One region of the Ferdinandcohnia salidurans genome, then DNA from elsewhere that is predicted to be linked to it. Evidence: riboswitches for the same ligand, from Rfam matches in the RefSeq annotation. Region 1 holds a riboswitch; the other holds the start of a gene.
What was found. Region 1 has a riboswitch for S-adenosylmethionine ahead of ACFSFW_RS12030 (PLP-dependent aspartate aminotransferase family protein). Riboswitches for the same ligand answer to the same signal wherever they lie in the genome.

Region 1 (7,003 bases):
AAACTGCGCATTGGAGCTACCTTCAGGCCATAAGTGCATCATTTTCACAACGGTTTTATCACTACTAGATCCACTGGAATCTTTAGCAGTATCATCTGATGAAGAACATCCTCCTAAGATTAATCCACCAGCTAATGCCATCGACATCACAGTAGCAAACGCTTTCTTTTTCATTGATCAAAAACCCCCTTAATTTGTCTTACCCTCTTTGCCTTACTCTTAAAGTCTACCATCACGGGAATTATCAAAAAAGGGAACGATGATTGGGAAAAATACTACTATTTTTAGAAAGCCCTTTCATTCCTTGTTTTTCGGTATGTGGTTGGTGTCATACCTTCATACTCTTTAAAAATCTTAATAAAATACTTAGCAGTTTTATAGCCAACTTCTTCAGTAATTTCATTGATGGTGTGATTGGTGGAAAGGAGAAGTTCTTTTGCGCGTTGAATTCTGCGTCTTGTTACATATTCACTAAAATTCAATTTTACTTCTTCTTTAAATAACACGCTAAAGTAACTAGGGTTTAAATGGACATGAGCTGCAACGTCTTTTTGGTTAATATCATCCTTGATGTGACGATCAATGTAGGTAATGGCCTCGCGAATTGTATCTGTTGTTGTATCAATTTTCGTTGAGGCTTCGATGATTTTTTTATCGACAACTTTTTCGATCATTCCTACTCTGAACTGATTTTCCAAAATCTGAAGCGCTTCTTCAACCGCCTCAATTAATTTAGTTTTGCTTATTGGCTTTAAAAGATAGTTCACGACTCCAAGACGAAGCGCCTCTTGGGCATACTCAAACTCCGAGTAAGCGGATATAACAATAACGACAGGAGACATTCCCTTTTCTTTAATCGTTTTTAATAGCTGAAGTCCTGTCATCTCTGGCATACGTATATCGGAAAGCAATATATGAATCTTTTGCTCTTCTGCAATTTGTAACACTTCCTCACCACTTTGCGCAGTGAGGATATGAAATTCACCATTATTCCAACTTTCCAACGTCCTTTGCAAGCCCTGCCTAGTTCTTGGTTCATCATCAACAATCACGATATTTTTGATAAACATTCTAATTTCCCCCATTTATTGGAATTTCAAATGAAATTCGTGTTCCTTTATCTGGCTCACTTTCTATTAAAAGTTCGGGATGCAAATTCTCGTTGTAATAGAGTTTTAATCGTTTATATACATTTGAAATGGCAATGCCCTTTCCTCTTGTAGAAGCGACACCGCCAGTTTTCATAGATTCTGTTATTTGATTGATTCGATCTTGATCCATTCCTGGACCGTCATCCTGAACGGATATTCGAATTCTATCCGTTTTAACTGATTCAATGGATACAGTAACAAGACTATCACCGACCTTATTTCCAGCCCCGTGTAAGATTGCATTTTCAACAAGTGGTTGAATGATGAGTTTTGGTATTCGAGTGTGTTCAAATTGCTGTGGAACAGAGACCTTCCATTTCAATCGATCACCAAAACGCATTTTCATAATTTCCATGTAGTCACCGATATGTTTGAGTTCTTCCTTTAAAAATACCCAATCATCATCTGTTTCTTTTGTAATGGTGTATCGAAACAAATCAGACATTGCAATGACGACTTCAGACAGTTCATCTTCATTTTTTTCTTCAAGTGACCAATGAAGTGCATCCAAGGTATTGAAGAGAAAATGCGGATTGATTTGTGCTTGTAGAGCTTTTAATTCGCTTCTGCTTCGTAAAATTTCCTTTTGATAGACCATTCGGATTAGGTGATTCGTTTCCTTCACTAATTGATTGTACGTACTGTTTAGCTCATTGATTTCATTAACAGATGAAACATCTGGATTCAAGGTTAGGGCACCTTGGCCAGCGCGCTGCATTGTTTTTGTTAAATGAACAATCGGTCTTGTGATAACAGTTGATAGAAATAAGGAAAAAATCATAAAAATGATACCACCAGCTACACCCGATAAAATGATGCCTGTCCGTATTCCAGCTAGCCCCTTTGTAAGTTCACTAATGGGCGTTAAAATAAGGACGGTCCAGCCTGTAAGATTGGAAGTTTTCTTTGTTACGATATAGTCCCCTTTTTCGAGCTTAACTGTACCCTTAGGAGTTGAAAGGATTTCTGAGATATCTCCATCGTAATTTTGAACAATAGGCTCATCGTTTTCGTCCAAAAGAATGGAGTATTGGTTGTTTGATGTCGGAAACTGAAAATGGTCACGGTTTATGCTTATTAAAAGGTAACCGCCATTTACATATCTGCGCTCGATTAGACTAATCCTCCGGATGGCTAGGAAATTGTTTTTATCCTGAGGATCATCTCCAATCCAAACCAATCCACCTTTTGCAAGTCTAGCTTTTTCAATCCATTTTTTCTCTACCCGATTTTTTAATAAGTCATCATCAAGAGGAATAACACGTTGTTGTTCCCCAGAAAAGACTTGAAACGAAAAGATGCCATCTGTATTCCCCATAATTCGGTTTACATGTCCCATTAACTGTTGACGTTCCTGGAATGAGATTTCTTTACCATCAAAAATTTTCGTTAGGATTGTTTGGACGCCCTCGTCCGTAATGACGAGCTTTGATGACATATTAATTTGTTCGTATAAAGATTCCATTCTACCGTTTGCTTCAATCGCAACCTGGTGGATTTGTTTTTCAGCATTGCTTTTTAAAAGAGTGGAGACCTGTCTTAATGTTAATAGACCGACGATCAAAAGAACGATAATCATGACAAATAAGAAGATAAATAAGATCTGATTGCGTAATGTGTTCCACTTTTTCAATTTTTTGATCATGGGCTTCGCCTTTCTTTTTCCGTTCGTTTAATTATCTTGTATTTATTTGTAATCGCTATCATCAAAAGGTATGTTAAAGTTGCAAATGCAGGAACTAAGAACTAGTGCCATTTTATCATTTGTTATAGGAATTGAAAACATTTGTTTATCGGTTAGACTAAGTTAGAGGGCTGCATTCTAGGGTACTCTATTGATGTATTGTAATTAAAGAATTTTTTATCATCAAAAAAACATTGACTAAATTATCTAAACTGTTTAATATTACTAATAAGTTAAATAAAGCAATTCTTCTTATCAAGAGAGGTGGAGGGACTGACCCTACGAAGCCTCGGCAACCAGCATTTAAATGCCCGGTGCCAAGTTCAGAGGAGTATTTTTATTCCGGAGATGAGAAGGTGGACGAATGCGAATTTATTTCCGTATATTCATGAGCCCCTTCTGATTTCTCAGAAGGGGTTTTTATTTTAGAGTGAAAGAAGTAGCATTTATTATTCAATAATTAATGAAAAAAGAATAGAAAAAATCTTAGCAATAGATATATTTTTCTAAAAATACTTATTGACTGAAAAAATAAAGTATTCTATAATACTTTATATGATTGAAGGATTAACGCGTTAATACGCCATTTGAATATAAAATCTTATCCAGAGAGACAGAGGGAACAGGCCCGATGAAGTCCAGCAACCTTCAAGTGAAAGCTTGAAAAGGTGCTAATTCCTGCAGGTGCATATGCATCTGAAAGATAAGTTGAGGCCCCCTCTTCTTATGTTGAGGGGGCTTTTTATTTACATAAAGTCAGTACTTATCTAGCAAACTTGTAGAAAATTAAACTTGGAGGTTTAAACAATGACAAAACAATATGATACTTATGATGATGAAACGATACTTTTACATGGTGGTCAATCCCCAGATCCGACAACTGGTTCACGTGCAGTGCCGATTTATCAAACAAGTTCTTTCGTATTTCATAATACAGATCATGCTCAAAGCCTATTTAGCCTTGATGAGTCAGGTAATATTTATTCTCGAATCGGTAACCCGACTGTTGATGTGCTTGAGAAACGGATCGCGTTGTTGGAGGATGGTGTCGCAGCTGTAGCAACTTCTTCAGGAATGGCCGCTATTGCTCTATCTATTATGAACGTCGCGCAAGCAGGAGACGAAATTGTAGCAGCTTCGAATTTATATGGCGGAACTTACAATCTTTTCGCTGTTACTCTTCCGAAATATGGAATCAAGACTCATTTCGTTGATCCAACAGATCCTGAGAATTTTAGAAAAGCGATTACGCCGCAAACAAAGGCCGTCTTTGCTGAAACGATTGGAAACCCAAGCTTGCATGTATTAGATATTGAAGCAGTATCAGCGATTGCACATGAAAATGGAGTACCGCTCATTATTGATAATACATTTGCTTCACCATATGTTTGTAAACCAATCCAATATGGTGCTGATATAGTGGTTCACTCCGCAACAAAGTGGATAGGTGGACATGGAACCACAATTGGTGGGTTAGTCGTTGATGGAGGCCGTTTTAATTGGAACAGTGAAAAGTTTCCAGGATTTACAGAGCCAGATCAAAGTTATAACGGAATTAAGTATGCAAATGAATTTGGAACATTAGCGTTCAGTACGAAACTGAGAGTTCAGCTTTTAAGAGATTTTGGTTCTTCATTAAGCCCACATAGTGCGTTCCTATTGATACAGGGTCTTGAAACATTACACCTAAGAATCGAAAAGCATAATGAAAATGCACTGAAAGTTGCAAAGTTCTTAAAAGACCATCCTGCAGTTGATTGGGTTTCATACCCTGGTCTTGAAGAGCATCCAGCACATGAACTAGCTACTAAATATTTGCGTTCTGGATATGGTTCTATCGTAAACTTTGGCATTAAGGGTGGTAGGGAAACTGGTAAGAAAGTAATAAATAACATTGCGTTATGGTCGCATGTGGCCAATGTTGGAGATGCCAAGTCCCTTATTATACACCCTGCATCAACAACTCATCAGCAGTTAAGTGCGGAAGAGTTAGTCAAAACAGGAGTAAGTGAAGAGCTGATCCGTCTATCAGTTGGTATTGAATCATACCGTGATTTAGTGAATGACTTGGACCAGGCTTTTTATGAAGCGACAGGCATTTCGTCAAAGGGTGAGCAAAAAGGAGAAACAGCGGTTAATGATGAGGGAGTCATACGTTGGGCACTTCAATCAACATTTATTCGTGAAGAAGTCGATGGAAAAGAAGTTCAGCGTGCAAAAACAATTGCCGTTGTTGGTCTAAGTGGTAATCCAGCTCGTCCAAGCTACCGACTTGCACGGAAAATGCAGCGTCTAGGTTATAAAATTATCCCAGTTAATCCAAGGGAAACAGAAGTACTCGGTGAACAGGCATATCCGGATTTAACATCTATTCCGGTTAAGGTAGATATCGTTCAAGTATTCCGTAGTCCTGAGGCAGCGATTGGAGTTGCGGCAGAAGCAGCACAAATTCAACCAAAAGTATTCTGGCTACAAGAAGGGGTTATCTCCCCAAGGGCAGTGGAAGTTGCGAAAGAAGCAGGTCTTGAGGTTGTTCAAAACAGATGTACCTATAAGGAGGCACAACGTCTCAGAGGTGCAATTGTGACGTATGCTTGTGAAATTTAACTTTATTCAGCATTCATCCCCTACTTCGATAAGTGGGGGATGAATGCAATATGTGAAACCAATTCAGTGGGGGTTCAAACCCCGACTGAATAAAGTTAAAGCCTCCGGCGGATGCCACGATTTTTCAGAGGTAGCTTTTCGAGCAAGCTCGAAAAAAATCGGGCGCAAATACGCCAAGGCGCATTTGATTTGTGAAGAATTCCCCTACCTCTATAGGTAGGGGATGATTGTAAAGAGAGTCTATTAAAACATGAACTAAGGGATGGGCGTGTGCTAAGAATGATGCTTCTCTTAGTACGAGGGAGGAATAGATAATGACAACACAACACAGCTTACTAGAATCCAAGGTTCTATGGGAGCCAAGTGACTCTTGGGTCTCACAGTCAAATTTGATGAAGTTTTCACAAGAGGTCGGTTTTCCACTCCTACCCTATGAACGCTTTCATCGCTGGTCAGTCGCTCAACCAGAGTCATTCTGGTCAGCAGTATGGGACTTTGCAAATGTTATTGGAGATAAGGGAGAAAGAGTCGTAGTTCCTCCAAGCGATGGTGGCATGCTAGGAACACAATGGTTTCCGGATTCTAGAATTAACTTTGCAGAAAATATTTTACGTGGTGACGATCGGCAAACCGCGGTTATTGAATCAGATGAAAACGGCGTCTCTCAAACGATCACCATGGGAGAACTACGTAATAGAGTGGCACGGGCCCAGTCTGGGTTAAAGAGTTTGGGAGTAAGTGCTGGTGATCGTGTTGCAGGAGTTGTAACAAATAGAATTGAAGCGTTCGTAGCCTTATTGGCAACCGCTTCATTAGGTGCTGTTTGGACATCTTGCTCACCTGACTTTGGTCCAAAAGGGATTATCGATCGGATTGGGCAAGTTCATCCAAAGGTATTAATTGCAACTTTGGATTATCAATATAACGGAAAGTTTTATGATATTCGAGATAACATATCAGTTGTATGTGAGGTACTGAACGATGTTTCCGCTATCGTGACTTTATCTGAGAATGCAGATATATCGATTAATCAAGAAACGAAAGTGATGAGCTGGCAGGAGCTATGTCAAAATGAATCATCTCATCTGGAATTTACCCGAGTTCCCTTCAATCATCCGCTTTACATCCTTTATACTTCAGGGACTACTGGGCTGCCAAAGGCTATTGTTCATTCAGTCGGTGGTACATTAATTCAACACTTAAAGGAACATCAGTTACATTGTGATTTAAAAGTTGGAGATGTCTTGTTTTGGTACACAAATACGGCATGGATGATGTATCCTTGGCTGCTTTCTGGATTAGCAAGCGGTGCTGCTATTCTTCTCTATGATGGGTCACCAATCCCTAAGGCGAATATAGGAATCCTTTGGGAAATTTCAGAAGAAATTGGGCTTACGCATTTCGGAACGAGCCCGAAGTATTTAGACACCTTGATGAAGTCAGGTTATCAGGTGGGGCAGAAGCATGATCTTTCTTCTTTACGCAGTGTTCTTTCTTGTGGAGCACCTTTATCGGCGGAACAATATGACTGGATTTATAGCGACATTAAGCAGGATATTAT
Region 2 (7,003 bases), on a different contig from region 1:
TGCAATTGATGGCGAATATCGCGGAATGATTGCCGTGGCTGATACGATCAAGGAAACAGCGCCAGATGCGATTAAGCAATTAAAAGAGATGGGTATTGAAGTCATTATGCTAACGGGTGATAACGAAAGAACTGCACAAGCGATTGCGAAACAAGTTGGAATCGATCAGGTAATCGCACAAGTGTTACCTGAAGAAAAAGCTGACAAAGTGAAAGAGCTTCAGGCTAAAGGCAAAAAGGTTGCCATGGTTGGGGATGGTGTAAATGATGCACCTGCTCTTGTCACAGCAGATATCGGGATTGCCATTGGCACAGGTACAGAAGTTGCAATCGAAGCTGCTGACTTAACAATTCTTGGTGGGGAGCTATTGCTGATTCCGAAAGCCATTAAAATTAGTCACGAAACAATTAAAAATATCCGTCAAAACCTATTCTGGGCTTTCGGATACAATGTAGCTGGTATTCCGGTCGCTGCGATTGGATTACTTGCACCATGGATTGCCGGTGCTGCAATGGCATTGAGCTCAGTAAGTGTTGTTTCAAACTCACTTCGTTTAAAACGAGTGAAATTATAAGAATAGTGCTTGGCTTCAGCAGACGATTTTTGTCTCGAGCCGATTGAGATAGTACTAGACACTCTTCCATTTAAAGGAGGTGAAAACATCATGGAAAAGAAAACATTAGACGTACAAGGCATGTCATGCGGTCACTGCAAAGCAGCAGTCGAGGGCGCATTGAAAAACTTAGATGGCGTATCAGTTGCTGAAGTTCACTTAGAAACAGGTAAAGTAGATGTTACTTACGATGAATCTAAAGTAAGCGTAGATGCTATGAAAGAAGCAATTGAAGAAGAAGGCTATGATGTTGTAGCATAAAATTACATTACACAGTAAGGGAGTTCGTGGTTAGACATGAACTCCCTTTTTGGGACAAGGGGACAGGTACATCGTCCCAGCTTGGAACAATGTACCTGTCCTACTGTACGAAAGGAGGAATATAATGAACAAATTGATGGAGAAGTTGCAGGGATTTTTGCCTGTAAGAGCGTATGATCAAGTTTCGGAGTATGAAGACGAAATTTTTGATATTTATGATACAAGTACAGATGAAGTTATCGGAAGCTATTCACTGAATGAAAAGGGAGAGTTAGTGAGCTATTCGTTAGTGGATGATGCACCTGAGGGAACACTCAAGAAAGAAGAATTAACGGAGATTGCGAAAAAATTCGTTGACACCTTTTTCCCAGGGCAGCAAGAATACGAGTTTTCGGGAATCCTAGATTTAGATAATCCCTACATGGTGACGTATGAAAAAAGAGATGAGAAGTATGGTTTGTTTATACATAGCACTGGTTTTACAATAACTATTTCGACTTCAGGTCAAATCATGAGTTTTTACAGTACAGATGAAGACTATGAGATTCGTTATGCTGATATCGTTGTCTCTGAAGAGGAAGCTTTGGAAACATACATCGAAGGTCTAGACTTCGAGTTGAATATTCAACAATTTGATCATGAAGTTTATAAAAATGGAGATAACAATTACCACCTATCTTACAGTGTGATTGAGCAGGTTATGGAAATCCCTGTTGACGGGTCTGTGTCACCAAGTATAAGAGAAGAGTATCCAACGGATTTGACCATAGTAAAACGAGAGTCACCTGATCAGGATGTATATGAACTAGTCGGTCTAACATCTGATTATACACTTTTAGATAAGCAGGTAGTGGATGGGAAACGGATTGAAGTCTGGTCCAAGCAAGTCTCTGTAGATTCGTATTCTTTTGATATGGAAGAAGAGTCCAATCATGTGGTCAGGCTTTGTTTTGATGAGAAAACAGGGTGCCTTTTACACGTTAAAAATGGAGAAGAACATGATAATAGTGGGGAAGAAATTGGCTTAGAGAATGCGCAAGAGCGGGCAATGAGTTTGTTGTTTAAACAGTTTCCTGATGCTCATGAACGATTTAGACTGGAGGTCTTTGAAACGGAAAATGATAAATTCGATGATGTGTTTGAGGATGATATTGAAGAGATTGAGGGAGAAGAAGCATTTGAGCTTGAAGAAGATGTTGATGAGGATGGAATTTTTGATGAGGAGTTACATGATTGGGATGAGGTATACATTGAAGTTGAAGAAACCTACACCTTCTATGTTCATTTATTCCATCAAGGTCTGCGAGTTACTAACCATGTGACAATAATCCAGGTTGGTAGATATACAGGAAATATAACTCATTTCAACTTGGACGTACCATCCCTCGAACTATATAACAATCTACCGATCAAACCCGATATTTCAGTTGATGAGGCAAAAGAAATCTATAAAAGGCATTTGAAAATGGAACGAATGTTTATCCGTGAGTATGATGAAGACGGGCAGTCCATTTATACTCTTGCTTATGTAGCAGATTTTCCAGATACAGTTGGTCACGTCCGTGCCATTGACGCAACCAGTGGGAAAGCGATGTATGTGGATGTTGGTGACGCCACTTTTATTAGGTGATTTTTGTAAAGCAGCCCCTAGTGGTTGCTTTTTTGGTTTGTTCAGGTGTTAAAATCAGTTTACATACATTAGGGGGGTATAGTAAACTAGGGATACAAATAGTCTATAAATATAAAGTGATATATACCTGCCGGGTGTATTAAATAGGGGTGTGTTTATGATGGGAGACGATGTGAAAAAAATTAAGATTGCCATAAATGGAGGCATTGGCTTTGGTGCAAAACTGAAAACGAAGCAACTTGTGGCCATTTCTAAATATATGAATGAAGATGAGGAGCTTGAATTGACGACATTTCAACAGCTCTACATCGAAATCCCTGAAGATCAAAAGGAAGAAATCATGGAAGAATTCGAGCGGGTGGGGTTAACTTGTTTTCCAGTCGGAAATTTCGTTAAGAGTTTAAGAACGTGCAATTTTTGCAAGGGGGAAGAGGAAGAAGGCATGCCGGTTGCAAAAGAGATCAATCGTCGTATTGCTGGGAAGCCTGTCCCATTTACTCTTAAGGTGGCATATACGGGGTGCCCGGTTGGTTGCGGTGAGCCGTTGGTTAACGATATCGGGATTATGAAAATGAAAGACCACTATGATTTATATGTTGGTGGGAAAGCAAAAGGAAAGGATGCTGAGGTAGGTACCTTATTGCAGGAGAACCTCACACCAGACGAGCTCTATGATTCTATCGAAAAAATCATTTCTACATATGCAGAACAGGGTAAAAAGCGGGAGCAATTTTATAAATTCGTTAAGCGAAGAGGGAAGGAAGAACTTATTAAGTAAATAGGTGGGACCCTCTGTCCCATCTATTTTTTTATCACTGGTTTCACAACAGAATCAGCCCGATTGTATTTGATTATTTCGAGGAGTTGTTCTGCCATGAATTGCGGACTGTATTTAAACCCGCCATTAATCCATTCAACGACCATCCCTAATATTGCATATGCTTGGTAATTTGCGTGAATCTCTCTATCAATTTTAGAATTGGTGAGTGCGTCATGCAAGTCAGTTAAGACGAGATCCTTTAAGACAGTACAGAACTTATTTTGAAAGCCTGTTAAAGTGTTTGTCTTGACGATATGCGAATAAAACTTTGCGTATTTATAGACATGGTCAAATATTTTTACCGCGGACGTAGATAGTTTTTTAATTTCTAAAACTTCAACGCCTTTATATGGTTCACGATAAGATTCAATCAAATCGGTGATCACTTCATCCATAATCTCATGCAGAATATCTTCCTTATATTGAAAATGCTTATAAAATGTACCCCGATTTAGATCCGCAACTCGTACAATATCTGATATCGAGATCTCCTTTAAATCTTTTTCATTCATTAAAGATAGTAAAGCATCTTTCATTGCTCGTTTTGACTTCACAATTCTTCGGTCAAGATAGTCATTATTACTAGACATAAACATCCTCCCATGTTTTATAAAACAAAAATACTAGACAAAATCATATATTTTTGTTCATTAGTGAACACTTAGTCATGGTTTTGCTGATTGTAAGCGTATTATTCATCTTATTATACTATAGGTAGTTGTTGATTAGTGAACAACTGTTTATTAAAATGCATTCTATCATATGTGGAGGAATGAACATGAGACTAGAGAATAAAGTAGCTGTTGTTACTGGTGCCGCTTCTGGTATGGGAAAATCGATTGCAATCCTGTACGCAAATGAAGGGGCAAAAGTAGTGGTTTCTGATATTAATATTGAAGCTGCTAAAGCAACTGTTGATGAAATTAAGGCAATTGGCGGAGAAGCTATCGCTGTTATGACCAATGTTGCAAAAGAAGAAGACATTCAACACTTAATTAATTCTGCTGTAACGAAGTATGGAACAGTAGATATTTTAGTAAATAATGCAGGAATTATGGACAACTTTGAACCAGCTGGGGAAATTGAAGACGAGAAATGGGAAAGAATTTTTGCAGTCAATACAACGAGCGTGATGCGTGCAACACGTAAAGTACTGCCAATCTTTTTAGAGAAAAAGGCTGGGGTTATTATCAACGTTGCTTCTGCAGGCGGACTTCAAGGGGCAAGAGCGGGTGCTGCCTATACAGCTTCTAAGCATGCGGTTGTTGGATTCACGAAAAACACAGGATTCATGTATGCGCAAAGTGGGATTCGTTGTAACGCGATCGCACCAGGAGGTGTTGAGACAAACATCAGTGCCTCAATGACTGGCAGAAGTGATTTTGGAATGGGCCGTATCATGCCAGGATTGGCCCTCAATCCACGTACAGGAAAACCAGAAGAAATCGCTAGTATCGCACTATTCCTTGCTTCAGATGACGCAAGTTTTGTCAACGGAACAGTTATCACCGGAGATGCAGGTTGGACCGCGTATTAAGAAATGCAAAAAGCTTGGGCCACATATGGTGATCCAAGCTTTTTTGCATATTTAATAATTTAACTCAAGATTAGGTCCTGGAGAAAATAGATAAGATTTAAAAGTTTTTCCAACGTATCGAACCATAACCAGTATGTGGGTGTCCTTTAGATTGTACTTTAAAATATTCATGTTCTAATTCGGGCAGGGATAATTCAAATAGATGTTTTCCATCCTTTTTATATTGATTACACTCAATTAGTTTCCGAATGATCTCATTTTTACGTTTCTCATCAGCATCTTTTAATAAGGCCATCATCATAACTCTCCTTTCGTAATTGGCTTTTTAGAAGACCCAATAACAAGATAAGAAGAGGCTTTTTTATGATTAGGATAACCTCACTTATCTTTCAAGCTTGTTAGCTTGCAGGATTTAGCACAGTATTCAACGAATCTGTTGCTGAGGTTTCTCAGGGCCAGCCCCTCCACCTCTCTTGATAAGTTTTATTAATTTTTACAATTGAAACACCTTATATACAGTTTAAACTTATTATTCATATGTGTCTACTTGTATTTAAAGTGGAGTGCAAAATGTAATGAATCCGTAATAAAAACGATGGTAATAACTATTAATATAAAATCACTATTAAATGGAAAAAAGAGACATGGTTCATAACCTTACTAGGCTAATGAACCATGTCTCTCAATCCCATAATATGATTTTTAGTTGATTACCAGAAGGGTCCTCTGTCGCAATGACCTCATTTTCTTCTGTGAATGTAAACCCAAACCGTGTTAAATCTGATTTTGCTTGCATATATTCTTCTTTCGTAAAATGAACCTCCTAATAACGCAATCCTAGAGCGTTATTAGGAGGTGTAGGTAAACCCTCGCCAGCCCAAGTGTTCATTCCGATGTGATGGTGATAATCATCTTTTGACACGAATAACATTTGGGAATCTTGAGATACGACATTGAATCCTAAAGCATCCACATAGAATTTATGTGATTCCTCGATACTGGACACTTGTAAGTGCATATGTCCTAATCTCGTATTACTGGATAAACCTTTCCATTCTTTACCGTTAATTTCAGAAAGTAAACCTTTGACATCTAACTCGTACGTTCCGCCTACATATCCGCCTTCGTTATCCTCAAGCCAAAGGTCTGGATTTCTGTCTACATAGATTTCAATTCCGTTAAGATCAGGGTCCGCAAGGTAAATTGCTTCACTATACTGATGATCAGACACACCCTGGAGCGGGTACTCTGAATCTATTAAATGTTGTAACGTTAAGGCCAGTTCTTCTCTGTTTGGCACTAATATGGCGAAATGAAACAAACCTGTGGTTCTCATTGGTCTTTCAACAAATGAGCTTTCCTCAATTAATGTTAAAAGAGGAGTTTCTCCATCAGTTGCTAATTTCGCGGTATTTCCGTTCTTTTCTAATAATTTTAAACCTATGATATCTTGATAAAATTTTAGTGAGTTATCTAAGTTAGAAACTTGTAGTTCAACGTAGCCAAGTCTTGGCTCCATTTCACCGGTATAATTTAATAATTTTTCATGATTTTTTTCCCAAGGTTTGAATACTAGAAGTGGGATAGCTAAGACAATCAATAAAATAGTAGTTAGCCAAATCAAGTTCTTTATGTTTTTCATATGTTGACCTCATAAAAATAATAGAATAACAGGCATACGATGGTATAGTGAACCGTATGCCTGTAATAATTCATCTGTTCTGGGACAAGGGATCTGTCCCTGTGTCCCATTAAGCTTCGCCGACGACTGTGAATCTTTGGTTAAGGTGTTTTGGGTTTTCGATTTCGTCGACTACTGCAATAGCGAAGTCAGCGTAGCTAATGTAGCTTTCTCCTTTAGAGTTGACTAGTAAATTGTCTTTACCAGTTTGATAAGCACCAGTTCTTTTTCCCTCTGGATTGAATACTGCAGAAGGACTGATGAATGTCCAAGTGATATCTGCTGTTTCTATTAATTCTTGAAAGTTTCTTGCCTGACCTTTCGCAGTTGGTTTAACAAAGTCTGGAAATTCTGGTGTGTCGATGAGTTGTAGAGTTTTAGCCTCATCAACATAAAGACTTCCTGCACCACCAACAACAATGATTCTTGTATCTGTTCCTTTAACAGCCTCAATTAATGCA

Region 2: linked by a shared signal. The riboswitch ahead of ACFSFW_RS02230 (Fur-regulated basic protein FbpA) and the one ahead of ACFSFW_RS12030 (PLP-dependent aspartate aminotransferase family protein) in region 1 are both predicted to bind S-adenosylmethionine.

Annotation. Positions count from the first base shown of each region.
Region 1 covers NZ_JBHUEK010000018.1:183,826-190,828, forward strand. Annotated here, with positions in the region: gene ACFSFW_RS12015 (extracellular solute-binding protein) at 1-174, opposite strand, end outside; gene ACFSFW_RS12020 (response regulator transcription factor) at 285-1,070, opposite strand; gene ACFSFW_RS12025 (sensor histidine kinase) at 1,072-2,796, opposite strand; SAM riboswitch class I at 3,085-3,190, shown strand; SAM riboswitch class I at 3,434-3,545, shown strand; gene ACFSFW_RS12030 (PLP-dependent aspartate aminotransferase family protein) at 3,643-5,442, shown strand; gene ACFSFW_RS12035 (acetoacetate--CoA ligase) at 5,757-7,003, shown strand, end outside.
Region 2 covers NZ_JBHUEK010000004.1:340,676-347,678, forward strand. Annotated here, with positions in the region: gene ACFSFW_RS02200 (heavy metal translocating P-type ATPase) at 1-574, shown strand, start outside; gene copZ (copper chaperone CopZ) at 665-874, shown strand; gene ACFSFW_RS02210 (YcdB/YcdC domain-containing protein) at 999-2,504, shown strand; gene ACFSFW_RS02215 (nitrite reductase) at 2,665-3,282, shown strand; gene ACFSFW_RS02220 (TetR/AcrR family transcriptional regulator) at 3,306-3,914, opposite strand; gene ACFSFW_RS02225 (SDR family oxidoreductase) at 4,103-4,861, shown strand; gene ACFSFW_RS02230 (Fur-regulated basic protein FbpA) at 4,959-5,159, opposite strand; SAM riboswitch class I at 5,241-5,344, opposite strand; gene ACFSFW_RS02235 (VOC family protein) at 5,685-6,503, opposite strand; gene ACFSFW_RS02240 (NAD(P)-dependent oxidoreductase) at 6,613-7,003, opposite strand, start outside.